DNA from 4 places in the Bacillus sp. GW823-FHT06A10 genome. Region 2 is predicted to be linked to each of the others. Evidence: riboswitches for the same ligand, from Rfam matches in the RefSeq annotation. Region 2 holds a riboswitch; each other region holds the start of a gene.
The links. Region 2 has a riboswitch for S-adenosylmethionine ahead of AC1Q8M_RS23950 (methionine ABC transporter ATP-binding protein). Riboswitches for the same ligand answer to the same signal wherever they lie in the genome.
Positions count from the first base shown of each region.

Region 1: another riboswitch for S-adenosylmethionine. It lies ahead of AC1Q8M_RS12660 (hypothetical protein); the one in region 2 lies ahead of AC1Q8M_RS23950 (methionine ABC transporter ATP-binding protein).
Region 3: another riboswitch for S-adenosylmethionine. It lies ahead of AC1Q8M_RS26330 (MetQ/NlpA family ABC transporter substrate-binding protein); the one in region 2 lies ahead of AC1Q8M_RS23950 (methionine ABC transporter ATP-binding protein).
Region 4: another riboswitch for S-adenosylmethionine. It lies ahead of AC1Q8M_RS21280 (methionine ABC transporter ATP-binding protein); the one in region 2 lies ahead of AC1Q8M_RS23950 (methionine ABC transporter ATP-binding protein).

Region 1 is NZ_JBXAHT010000001.1:2,485,450-2,488,554, reverse strand. It holds gene AC1Q8M_RS12675 (ECF transporter S component) at 1-426, shown strand, start outside; gene AC1Q8M_RS12670 (YwiC-like family protein) at 610-1,332, shown strand; gene AC1Q8M_RS12665 (hypothetical protein) at 1,365-1,556, opposite strand; SAM riboswitch class I at 1,678-1,776, shown strand; gene AC1Q8M_RS12660 (hypothetical protein) at 1,817-2,134, shown strand; gene AC1Q8M_RS12655 (SWIM zinc finger family protein) at 2,395-2,778, shown strand; gene AC1Q8M_RS12650 (NAD(P)H-dependent oxidoreductase) at 2,807-3,105, shown strand, end outside.
Region 2 is NZ_JBXAHT010000004.1:30,881-33,985, forward strand. It holds gene AC1Q8M_RS23940 (acyltransferase) at 1-114, shown strand, start outside; gene AC1Q8M_RS23945 (cysteine hydrolase family protein) at 214-771, opposite strand; SAM riboswitch class I at 1,014-1,119, shown strand; gene AC1Q8M_RS23950 (methionine ABC transporter ATP-binding protein) at 1,243-2,262, shown strand; gene AC1Q8M_RS23955 (methionine ABC transporter permease) at 2,252-2,917, shown strand; gene AC1Q8M_RS23960 (MetQ/NlpA family ABC transporter substrate-binding protein) at 2,939-3,105, shown strand, end outside.
Region 3 is NZ_JBXAHT010000006.1:69,106-72,210, reverse strand. It holds gene AC1Q8M_RS26335 (methionine ABC transporter ATP-binding protein) at 1-976, opposite strand, end outside; gene AC1Q8M_RS26330 (MetQ/NlpA family ABC transporter substrate-binding protein) at 989-1,801, opposite strand; SAM riboswitch class I at 1,887-2,001, opposite strand; gene AC1Q8M_RS26325 (NAD(P)-dependent alcohol dehydrogenase) at 2,081-2,989, opposite strand.
Region 4 is NZ_JBXAHT010000003.1:86,569-89,673, reverse strand. It holds gene AC1Q8M_RS21295 (toprim domain-containing protein) at 279-623, shown strand; gene AC1Q8M_RS21290 (thioredoxin family protein) at 627-935, shown strand; gene AC1Q8M_RS21285 (hypothetical protein) at 1,088-1,432, shown strand; SAM riboswitch class I at 1,558-1,665, shown strand; gene AC1Q8M_RS21280 (methionine ABC transporter ATP-binding protein) at 1,843-2,868, shown strand; gene AC1Q8M_RS21275 (methionine ABC transporter permease) at 2,861-3,105, shown strand, end outside.

The sequences.
Region 1 (3,105 bases), on a different contig from region 2:
TCTGCAATTGTGTTTGGAAGTGAAGCGGGTTTTATGATCGGTGCAACAGCAGCGATTGTGTCTAACATCTTTTTAGGGCAAGGTCCGTGGACGCCGTGGCAAATGTTTTCATGGGGTATGATTGGTTTTATAGCTGGATTATTGCGTAATACATTTTTAATGAAAAAGCTATGGGGGAGACTTCTTTACGGAGTAATTGTTGGTTTTTTATTTGGTTGGATTATGAATTTCTGGGGCCTTCTCGGTTTTATACGAGAAGCAACGTGGGAAACTGTCATTTCGTATTACATCGCAAGTTTTTACTTTGATTTAAGTCATGCGATTTCGAATGTTATTTTCTTACTACTATTTAGTACGTCTTGGATTACGATTCTCACAAGATTTAAAAAGAAATACGGTATATTAGATAAGCATAACATAGCATAGAAAAGCATACTCATATAAGGTAGGGTCGCGACTTACATATTCGTTTGCCTCTTTCATGCTTCTTACATATTGTAAGGAGCATTTTTTATTGTCAAAAAATAGTCCAATATATATCCGTTACTATATAAAATTATTTGTATAATAATAGGTGAGAACTATTTTCAAAAGGGAGGTGTATAGTTAATGAAGTTAGTTATTCCGAAGCAACATGGTGCATGGGCGATGCTTGCTATACCATTTCTATTAAGTGTCATACTTGGAAAACCTACTATATATCACATTCCATTGTTTATAGCTTGGTTCTTTATCTATTTAGCTACGTATCCATTCCTTATGTACATAAAACAAAAACGAAAAAAAGAGTATTTACATGCTTCAATTGTATATTTTATTATTGCGTTCGTATTTGGGATGATTTCTCTATTATATGAATGGCGCATTCTTTTATTCGTAATAGTCATGATTCCACTATTTATAGTAAATATGCATTATGCTCGTCAAAAAAATGAAAGGGCACTATTAAATGATATTTGTGCGATCATTGTGTTTTGTGTTGGTGGGTTAATTAGTTATTATTTTTCAATGAAACAAATCGATCATACAGCATTATTCATTGCACTTATTTCATTCTTATACTTTTTAGGAAGTACGTTTTATGTGAAAACGATGATACGTGAGAAAAATAATCCGAAGTATCGTTTTATATCTTGGGGTTATCATATTCTATTAACAATCATTGTATTTGCAATTAATCCGTGGTGCTCCCTTATTTTTATACCAAGTGTCATTCGAGCCATTATATTGTATGGCAAAAAAATTTCTATTATAAAAGTAGGGGTTTTAGAAATTGTGAATTCTGTATATTTTTTAATCATAACGGCAATAATTATGAAGTATGCCATTTGAAAAAACTTCCCACCTTATGATGGGAAGTTTTTTCAATCTTGTTCTAAAATGTGAACGGTGTAATCGCAGCGTTGAATAGCTTGTTCGATCGCATAAAGGGATTGCTCAATACGAGCGCGATTAAAATCTTTTTCAACAGTCTGTAGTGCTTCTTCTAAACAATGTTTTGCTTCTTGTAATGATTGAAAAGAATCTTGTACATATCCGCGAGCATTTTGATGCATTTCATAATCCTCCTTGCATATTCATATATGTATAGTATGAACAGTAAAGAAGAAAATATTATTTGTTATATTTGTTTGACAATTAAAATGAAATTACGTATAGTAAGAATTAAGTGAATATTTCTTATCCAGAGAGGTGGAGGGACTGGCCCGATGAAACCCAGCAACCGCGATGCAGGTGCTAATTCCAGCAGAACATATTTGTTCTGGGAGATAAGACGAAGATATATACGTAACTTCTTCTTATCGGAGAGGTTTTTTTGTTGCAAAAAAACCGATTACGAAAATTTATATTAAGAAGAAAGGGGTTGCGCATTGCTGTGACACTCGAAAAATACGTAAAACTGCGTAGTACAGTTTATGAATATATGATAGAGCAAGATAAGCCAATATCATTGTTAGATATTCAAGAACATATCGTTTCGCATCATGAAGGAAAATTCACGAAAAAGATGTTACATCAATTTTATTTATCAAGACTATTAGATGAACTGAAACTGGATGGGAAAATTACATTAGCTGATGAATATCTCTATACTGAAAAAGGGGTATTTTATAAGGCGAGAAAAGGGAGCTAAGCTCTCTTTTTTTTAAAATAACGGAGTATGTAGAGTAAAAGACTGCTTAAGCAGCCTGATACAGGGAATGGTGTTGAGTGTGTAGTGTCAAAAATTGAATGTGCCTGAAAGAGGCAATTCGTATCGGCTGCAAATGAAAAGAGACACCTTCGCCGAATAGGTGTCAGTCGTTTTGTCACGTAGACTTGCTACTTAACAGTAATTAGAATAACATGCAGGATTTTTGAAGTCAAAAGGGAATTAAAGGAAGGGGTACAATTATGTACGCTTACTTATTAAAAGATATAACGAAATGGATCCCAAAGTACATTGTAGATAAGGGATATGAATATTATGAAGATGGACATGTAGAAGATGTTGAAATACAAGATAAAAAAGTGTTTGCTTTCGTTACTGGAAATGCAGGGAATTATGAAGTAGTTATCGATCTCGAAGATTTTTCAAAAAGTAGTTGCGAATGTCCGTATGAAAATTATTGTAAACATATGGCGGCAGTTGTTTATGATATTCAAGGTGCTGGTGAGAGTGCAGTTAAAGAGAAACTGAAAGATTTAGAAAAAGAAGAGTTACTTACTGTATTAAATCGACTGTTGCAAAGTTCGAAAAACGTACAAATTGTAGAGAAGTTATTAAAGAAGGGATAACTTTAACGATAGAGGGAGTTGTTTTGTAGTGAACGTACTGATTATATACGCTCATCCTAATCCTTCAAGTTTTAACGGGGCAATTTTAGAGCATGTGCAAAAAGGGCTACAGGAAACAAATCATTCGGTTACGTTGCTTGATTTATACAAGGAACAATTTGATCCGGTACTTGTATTCAATGAAGAGAAGAAAAGACGTGATTTAATAAATGAAGAAGAGACAGCGCGGTATAGAAAATTAGTGGAAGAAGCAGATACACTTCTCTTTATATATCCGATATGGTGGTGGGGGATGCCAGCTATTTTAAAAGGTTTTATTGACCGTAT
Region 2 (3,105 bases):
TATCCATTAACAGGAATGAGTTTTAAGGAAGCTTCTCGTACATGTAATATTCAATTTTTATGGGGAAATTGGACTCAATCAAAAGATATTAAAAATGATAATGTATCAATGTAAATAATTAGTGAGGTTTTTATAAGTATAATATGAATTCCTCAAAATAGGGCATGAATAGATGGTAAATATAATATAGTCGAAAAAAATCCTTTTGAATTTTCAAAAGGATTTTTTTCTTTGGACAAACTCTTTTTTGCTAAGTATTTCCGCATATATATTATTCAAACTTGCTAAAATTGTATTATGAATATAAACAGCTGGTATAGTAGCGTTCTTAAAAGAAAGGTCTTTTGTAGCACAAGCATCATGTATAACGGTACATTGAAAGCCAAAATCGAATGCAGCCCTTACTGTAGCATCAATACACATATGAGTCATCATCCCGCATACGACGACATGTTCAATGTCTAAACGCTGTAATTGCTCTAGAAGATTAGTTTCTCGGAAGCTATTTGGATAATGTTTGACTATAACGGTTTCTTCTCTAAGTGGACGTACGCTTTCGTGAATATGTACACCTTCTGTATTAGGTAGGAAAAAAGTAGCGTCATCTTTTATAGCTACGTGTTGGATATGAAAAATAGGTTCGCTGTTTGTTCTAAAGTGTTGTAATAACTGATTAGCATATTCGCTTGCTTCTACTGGATTACGCAATTCCATCTTTCCATTTGGAAAATAATCGTTTTGAATATCGACGAGTAAAAGAGCTGTTTTCATATATTTATCTGCCTCCGAGTTTCATATTCAAATAAATTTATTCAATTTGTAGAGAGGATTCTCCTGTTTAAAAATATGAGGAAGAAGAATTTTAAATAACCTTGAAAGTTACTATTTTCTCATGAATTTTCATCTGAAAATTTTAATAAAGGAATAATTAATATTTTTCTAAAAAATGTATTGACTCTTATTATTCTGAGTTCTATAATGAGAATTAATTAAATGACAATTAAATCGATACATTCTTATCCAGAGAGGTGGAGGGACTGGCCCTACGATACCTCAGCAACGGGTTTTTTAATACCGTGCTAACTCCAGCAAGCCATATAAAGGCTTGGAAGATGAGAAGATGTGAACGAGTACATATAAGTGCTCTCCTTCTTATCTTTATGGTTGATAAGAAGGAGAGCACTTTTTATTTTACCTCGAAAGCTCTACTTCAAGTTTTTACAGCATATAGGAGGGGAAAAAATGATTTCTTTTAACAATGTAAGTAAAGTGTATGAATCAGCTGGGCAATCTGTTCATGCGGTGGAGGATGTAACATTATCAGTTGAGAAAGGCGAAATTTTTGGCATTATCGGTTTTAGTGGCGCTGGAAAGAGTACATTATTACGCTTAGTAAATATGTTAGAGAGACCAACGTCAGGAACGATTGCAATAGATGATAAAGATATTACATCATTATCGACGAAAGAATTACGCAAACTAAGACAAAGAATCGGAATGATTTTTCAAAGCTTTAATTTATTTAATTCAAGAACAGTGTTTGGGAATATTGCTTATCCATTAAAGTTAGCGAAATTGCCAAAGAACGAGATAAAGGAACGAGTGAATGAACTGCTGAAGTTTGTAGGGTTAGAAGATAAAGCAAACTATTATCCAGAACAGCTATCAGGGGGACAAAAGCAACGTGTTGGTATTGCTAGAGCACTTGCGACATCGCCAGATATTCTTATATGTGATGAGGCAACATCAGCCTTAGATCCAGAAACGACGACAGAAATTCTAAACTTATTAAAGAAAGTAAATCGAGAATACAATTTAACAATTCTTCTTATTACACATGAAATGCATGTTGTGAAAGAAATTTGTCACCGTGTAGCTGTAATGGAGAAGGGAAAAGTTATTGAAGAAGGAAAACTGTTCGATGTTTTCACGCAACCAAAAACAAAGACGACTCAAAACTTTGTACGTTCTGTTATTAATGATCATTTACCAGAAAGTGTTCTAGCGAAAATTCAAAATGGTGGTCAAATTTATCGTCTAACATTTACTGGTGAGGAGACAGGGCAGCCGGTACTATCATATATCGCAAAAAACTATAACGTCGATGTAAATGTACTGTACGGAAATATTATTGAACTTCAAAATGTGCTATTTGGAAATCTGCTTGTAGAATTGCAAGGTGAGCAGAGGGAAATTCAAAAAGCATTACAACATCTAAGACTGCAAGTGCAGCTGAAGGAGGTAGAAGCTCATGCGAGTTGATTGGAGTATATTTTGGCCGCGCATACTAGATGCGACGGGGGATACCCTCTTAATGGTAATTGTAACCCTTATATTCGCTACAATTCTTGGTATACCGCTAGGTTTACTTTTATATGTAACGAGAAAAGGAAACTTTTTAGAAAATAAATGGGTCTTTTCTATTCTTAACATCATAATTAATACAATTCGTCCGGTACCATTCATTATCTTTTTAGTAGCGTTAAGTCCACTAACGAGAAGTGTTATCGGAACGACGATTGGAACAGCAGCAGCAATTTTCCCGATGACGTTAGTCGCATCAATTGGTATTGCTAGAATGGTTGAAACAAATCTTGTTTCCGTTCCGAAAGGAGTAATTGAGGCAGCACAAGCAATGGGCGCCTCGCCAATTAGAATCGTTTTTGAAATCCTTGTACCAGAAGCGTTAGCACCATTAATCTTAGGTATCACATTTATGACAGTTGGTTTAATTGAATTTTCTGCAGTTGCTGGGCTTGTCGGTGGTGGCGGTCTTGGTGACTTGGCAATGACATATGGTTATCAACGTTTTGATACATCAGTTATGTTTGTAACGGTTGTTTTACTTATTATTCTCGTGCAGATAGCTCAAAATTTAGGAAACTACTTTGCGAAAGTCTTGTTACGTAGATCATAAAAAGGAAGAGAGGAAAAGAAAATGAAGAAAATTTTAGCATTTGCATTATCAGCGATTGTAGGAGTCTCAGCATTAAGTGGCTGCTCAAGTGGAGACACGGGTGCAGGAGCGAAAGAAAAAGTAGTTCGCGTCGGTGTAACTGGAACGGATGGAGACGCTTGGGAAATTTTGAAGAAAAAAGCTGAAAA
Region 3 (3,105 bases), on a different contig from region 2:
GTAAAAATGATAAAGCACGGTGGATTTCATTTTGTTCTCCTTGCATATGAACGACTAATTTCCCATATGCTTCATGTTTTAACTGCGTAATATTACCGGATAAAATATTCGGATACACTTGGAAACGTTTTGTGGCAACAGCTAAGGCAGGTTCACCTGAAGTAGTGCCAATAAATGAAAGTGTTACAATTTCTCCAGTATTCTGTAGTTCTTTCTGTACCTCTTCTGGAATTTTAGCTGCAAAGGCGCTATTTACAAATTTCTTCGTTGTTACATGTTGTGGGTTTGTGAAAATATCTTTCACAGTCCCGCTTTCGACTACAGATCCATGTTCCATAACGGCAACGCGGTCGCATATACGTTGGATAACGTTCATTTCGTGTGTAATGAGTAAAATCGTAATTCCAATTTCTTCGTTAATCTTTAATAACAAATCAAGAATAGAATCAGTTGTTTCTGGATCTAAAGCGCTCGTTGCTTCGTCACTTAATAACACTTCAGGCTCATGTGATAGTGCACGTGCAATTGCAACGCGCTGTTTTTGACCGCCAGAAAGTTCACTTGGATAAGCATCTTTTCGATTGAAAAGATCGACAATGCGTAAATATTTTTCTACCCTTTTTTTAATTTCCACTTTTGGAATACCAGCAAGGCGTAAAGGTAATGCAATATTTTCATAGATGCTAACAGTTTTAAGTAAATTGAATCCTTGAAAGATCATTCCGATTTTTTGTCTCGCTTTTGCTAGTTCTTTTGTCGATAACGTTGTTAAGTCTTGTTCGTTTACAATGATATTTCCTGTCGTTGGTTTTTCTAATAAATTTACACATCGAATCAATGTGCTTTTACCAGCGCCGCTATACCCAATGATTCCAAATACCTCGCCTTTTTCTACTTTAAGGGAAGTAGGCTTAAGAGCCTCAACAGTCCCTTTTTTTGTTGAAAATACTTTGGATATGTTTTTTAATTCAATCATTATCGTCAGCTCCTACCAAGATGGTAAAACTGAACCATCAAATTTTTTCTCGATAAACTCTTTTACTCCTTTAGATTGATAAGCTTTCTTTAATTTATTTACAACGGCATCATCTTTATTTTCATTACGAACAACGACCCAGTTCACATATGGTGAATCTTTTCCTTCGCGGAAAATAGAATCTTTCGCCGGACTTAATTTTGCCCCTAATGCAAAGTTTGTATTGATTGCGGCTGCTTTCACTTCACTTAGTTGTGTTGGTAATTGAGATGCCTCTAATTCAACAATCTTTAAATTTTTCGGGTTTTCAATTACATCCTTTGCAGTCGCTTTTTCTGTAGCCTTTGGATCAACTTTTAAAACCCCTGCTTTTTCAAATAATTTTAAAGCTCGCAGTTCATTCGTTGGGTCATTGGGTACAGCAATTGCATCGCCCTCTTTTAAGTCTTTTACATCTTTTATATCTTTAGAATATACGCCCATAGGGAATGTTACTGTTGAAAATACTTCAGCTAATTTCATATTGCGTTCAGCTTTAAATACATCTAAATACGATTTTGTTTGGTAGCTATTTACATCAAGGCTTTTTTCATCTAAAGATACGTTTGGCGCTACATAATCATTAAATACTTTTATGTCAATTTCCAGACCATCTTTTGCTGCAACTTCTTTTACCTTTTCAAAAATTTGTTCATGTGGTCCACCTGTTACACCGACAGTAATCTTTTTCTCGTCTAATGCTTTTACCTCTTTATCTGAACTCGCGCTACATGCGCCTAATAATAATACTGCTCCGCTTACAATGCTTAATAATACCTTTTTCATCTATAAATCCCCCTTCATATACGTTCCAAAATAAAAAGCACCTCCCAAAAATAAGAGAGGTGCCGAATAGACGAAATAGATTCCTCTCTTATCTTCCAAAACGAAAACTCGTTTTGCAGGAATTAGCACCTTAGCTTATACTTCATAAGCTCGGTTGCCGGGCATCATCGGGCCAGTCCCTCCGCCACTCTTGATAAGAGTATGTGTATGTAGTTTTGAATATGGTACTAATAGTAAATCGTACAAAAAGAATTGTCAATGGTATTTTCAGAATATATTTTATTTTAAGGTAATCGAAACATTTCCTTTCTTATGGCCCATTTCTACATACGTATGGGCTTCTACAACTTCTTCTAATCGGTAAGTTCTATCAATAACAGGTTTTAGCTTTTCTGTTTCAGCTAGTTGTTTTAGTAGGTTCATATCTTCTTTACTGACCTTTGCCATCATTCCGTTCACAGATACATATTTTCCATTAGGCATTAATGCATCTGTACAAAGAGACTTATTATATTTTCCAACTGCGTCAAATATAATATCGTAGTGATCGCCCCGCTTAGTAAAATCTTCTTTCATATAATCAATTACGTTGTCTGCCCCTAAAGCTGTTACTAAATCGAAATTCGAACTACTACAAATGGCTGTGACAGTCGCCCCGAAGTATTTAGCAAGCTGTACGGCAGCTGTCCCTACTGACCCAGAGGCGCCGTATATAAGTACTCGTTGCCCTTTTTTTATCTGTCCTTTTCTAAGGAAGTGCAATGCTGAAGTTCCGCCAAAAGGAATAACGGCAGCTTCTTCATATGTCACATTGGTAGGTTTTAATGCTATTAATCCACTTTCATGCACGCATGTGTATTCCGCATAACCACCAAGGTTTAGTTCTGTTAATGCAAAAACTGGATCTCCTTTTTTAAATTGTGTTACATCTGATCCAATGTCTTCGATTTCACCGGATAACTCTACGCCAAATATAGGTTTTCTCGGTTTTCTGAAACCTAATATGATCCGCATAGGAATCCAAAATAAGAGGGGGCTATTAAAGCCACGTATTCTACAATCTCCAGTCGATACACTTGTTGCGTGAATTTTAACTAATACTTCATTTTTCTTAGGTTTAGGCTTTTCTATATTTTGAAGCTGGAGAACATTAGGTGGTCCATACTTTGTGCAAATAATAGCTTTCATAATGACCTCCTGAAATGAGTTGTTATTATTTACATCATATTTAAACTTTTTCTCAAACATGTTGCTATATAGGAAATAAATTTAAAGAAGAATATTACGAATTATATAGATTTCAT
Region 4 (3,105 bases), on a different contig from region 2:
AAAGCGCCTCTACGTCAGAAGCTCCATCCCCATCACAATCTAAATGAGCCGCTTGCGCTTTTCATTGTCTAGCTCCAACTCCTAGCCCTTCATGTCTAAGAACCTTCCGCACGAGAAGACAAAAAGCGTCTTCTGTACGGAAGAACCTTAGCCAACAGGGCTAAACAGTCGGTTTCGCTTTTCTTTTGCAAAAATAAACAGGAAACAACATGAAAATAACGAATATACTATATACTAAGTTCAAGGTTGTATAGTATATGGTGATCGGGTGATGACATATGATTTATGTGGAAAAAGTCATTATTGTAGAAGGTACATCAGATAGAAGAAAGATTGAATCTATTATTCGTGAACCAGTGGAAATTGTTTGTACAAATGGTACAATTGGTTTGTCGAAAATGGATGAGCTCGTTGATCAGTTTTTTGATAAGGAAGTGTATGTGCTAGTGGATGCTGATGATGCTGGAGAAAAGTTAAGGAAACAATTTCGAAAAGAATTTCCGCAAGCCGAGCATATCTATATTGATCGCTCGTACCGAGAAGTGGCAACTGCGCCATCTACACACTTAGCAAATGTATTATGGGGAGCCGACATTGACGTTTATACAGAATATTTACGGTAAGGAATGATAGAAGTGATCGATTGGACAGGAGCCGAAGCTACAGCCCTAATAGAGAATGAAGAAAAAACAGTGTTATATGTATATACTCCAATGTGTGGAACATGCCAATTAGCAAAAAAGATGTTAACAGTCGTTGAGATGACAATTGAAGGCCTCAAAATTGGGATGTTAGATTTAAATTATGCTCCGCATTTAGCGAAAGAGTATGGGATTGAAAGTGTACCTTGTTTACTTGTTTTTGAAAATGGGACACTGATGAAGAAGATATATGCATTTCATTCGGTTGAATATTTATATACGGAATTAAAGTAGGCGGCAAAATTTTTGCCGCCTCGACATATTTCTTGGGAAATATGTCGAGATGCAGGATGGATACAGTATTTGTCGAGCGAAAATAACAGGATTGCTCTTTATTGAGAGGGAATGGTATGTAATAGAAAGTGATATGAAGGATGTGATTTAGGGTGAAATTATATTCTTTGCTTCAATCATTTGTAAATTACGCTAATGGTCAATATCATTTAGAGCCGCTTTTAAGACAAGAGGAGAAAACTGTTAATTTCCGCTTTAGAGATGAAAGTTGTTCGTTACAAATTTCAAGAGATTATATAGAGCTGCTACAAGAGGAAAGAGGAACGGAACAAATCATTTGCTTAGATGAAAAAGATATAGAGCAATTGGTGAATGGAAATGTACGATTGCAAATGTTAATGAATGATGGACGTGTACAATATTCAGGAACGTACCGAACGATGTTATTAGTGGAATCGATGTTTCATATATGTAAACCGATGTCAGTAGGTGCTTAAAATTCTGAAGTTTCATTTTTTGCGAAAATTTCTGTTGACATGGTGAGCGTATATTGATACAATTCAAGTCATAAAATATAGACAATTTCATAAATTTCAAATCAGACGAAAATTGAATCTGATTTCTCTTATCAAGAGAGGTGGAGGGACTGTGCCCTGTGAAGCCCGGCAACCGTCAACTTATGTTGAAATGGTGCCAATTCCTGCAAAGCGAATGCTTTGAGAGATGAGAGAGAGGGATAATGTTGTTATATACGCATATAAACCTTTCTGCTTCTCTAAAGCGGAAAGGTTTTTTGTTGTTTGAATGTGGAGGACATTCAAATAATAAAAGTAGTGATAGCGGTGGACTACACGCATCAAAAATAAAAAAATGCGGAGTCTATCTAAACAAAAAAGGGGTGAACATCATGATTCTATTAGAGAATGTAAGGAAAATATATAAGGCGAAAAGCGGTGATGTCACTGCTGTAGATAACGCCAATTTAAAAATAGAAAAAGGCGAAATATTTGGTGTTATCGGATATAGCGGCGCTGGGAAAAGTTCTTTAATCAGATTGTTTAATCAGTTAGAGAAACCGACTTCTGGCCAAATTACAATTGCGAATCGTGTTATATCAGCAATTACAGGAAGTGAACTTCGTAAGGCAAGGCAAGAAATCGGAATGATTTTTCAGCACTTTAACTTACTTTGGTCACGAACTGTACGTGAAAATATAGAGTTTCCACTTGAAATTGCAGGTGTTGATAAAACGAAGAGAAGAAAACGTGTTGATGAATTAATTCATCTTGTTGGATTAGAAGGAAGAGGAGACGCGTACCCATCTCAGCTGAGCGGGGGACAAAAACAACGCGTTGGGATTGCAAGAGCATTAGCTAACAACCCACAAGTACTTTTATGTGATGAAGCAACGTCGGCTCTTGATCCAGAAACGACAGATCAAATTTTGGATTTACTATTAGACATTAATAAGCGCCTTGGTTTAACAATTGTACTCATTACACATGAGATGCACGTAATTCGAAAGATTTGTAATCGAGTGGCGGTAATGGAGAGAGGAAAGATTGTAGAAACGGGTCCAGTACTTGATGTATTCCGTAATCCGAAGCAAGATATTACGAAACGATTTGTACAGCAGTTAACAGATTCTGAAGATACAAATGAAACGATTGAAAGTTTAATTGAAAAATATCCAGATGGAAAAGTAATTCGTTTGCAGTTTATTGGTGAGGCTGTAGAAAGACCAGTCCTTCAACGATTGATGCAACGCAGTGATATAGAAGTTAGCATTTTGCAAGGAAATATCGCACAAACGAATAACGGTTCTTACGGTAGTTTAGTTGTTCATTTAAATGGTGAGGAAACAGCGATCCAGCAAGCGATAGAAGGAATTCATCAAGATCAAGTAGAGCTGGAGGTGATTGCACATGGATAAGTTACTCGCAAATGTTGATTGGAATCAAATGTTAGAAGCAACTGGTGAAACGTTATATATGACGGCAATCGCAGCTCTTGCGACATTTGTTTTAGGACTAATTTTAGGATTGTTACTTTTCATGACAGCGAAAGATAATTTATGGGAAAACAAATCAATTAATACGGTGATTGGAGCATTCGTAAATATATTCCGTTCTATACCGTTCATCATTTTAATTATTTTATTAATCCCATT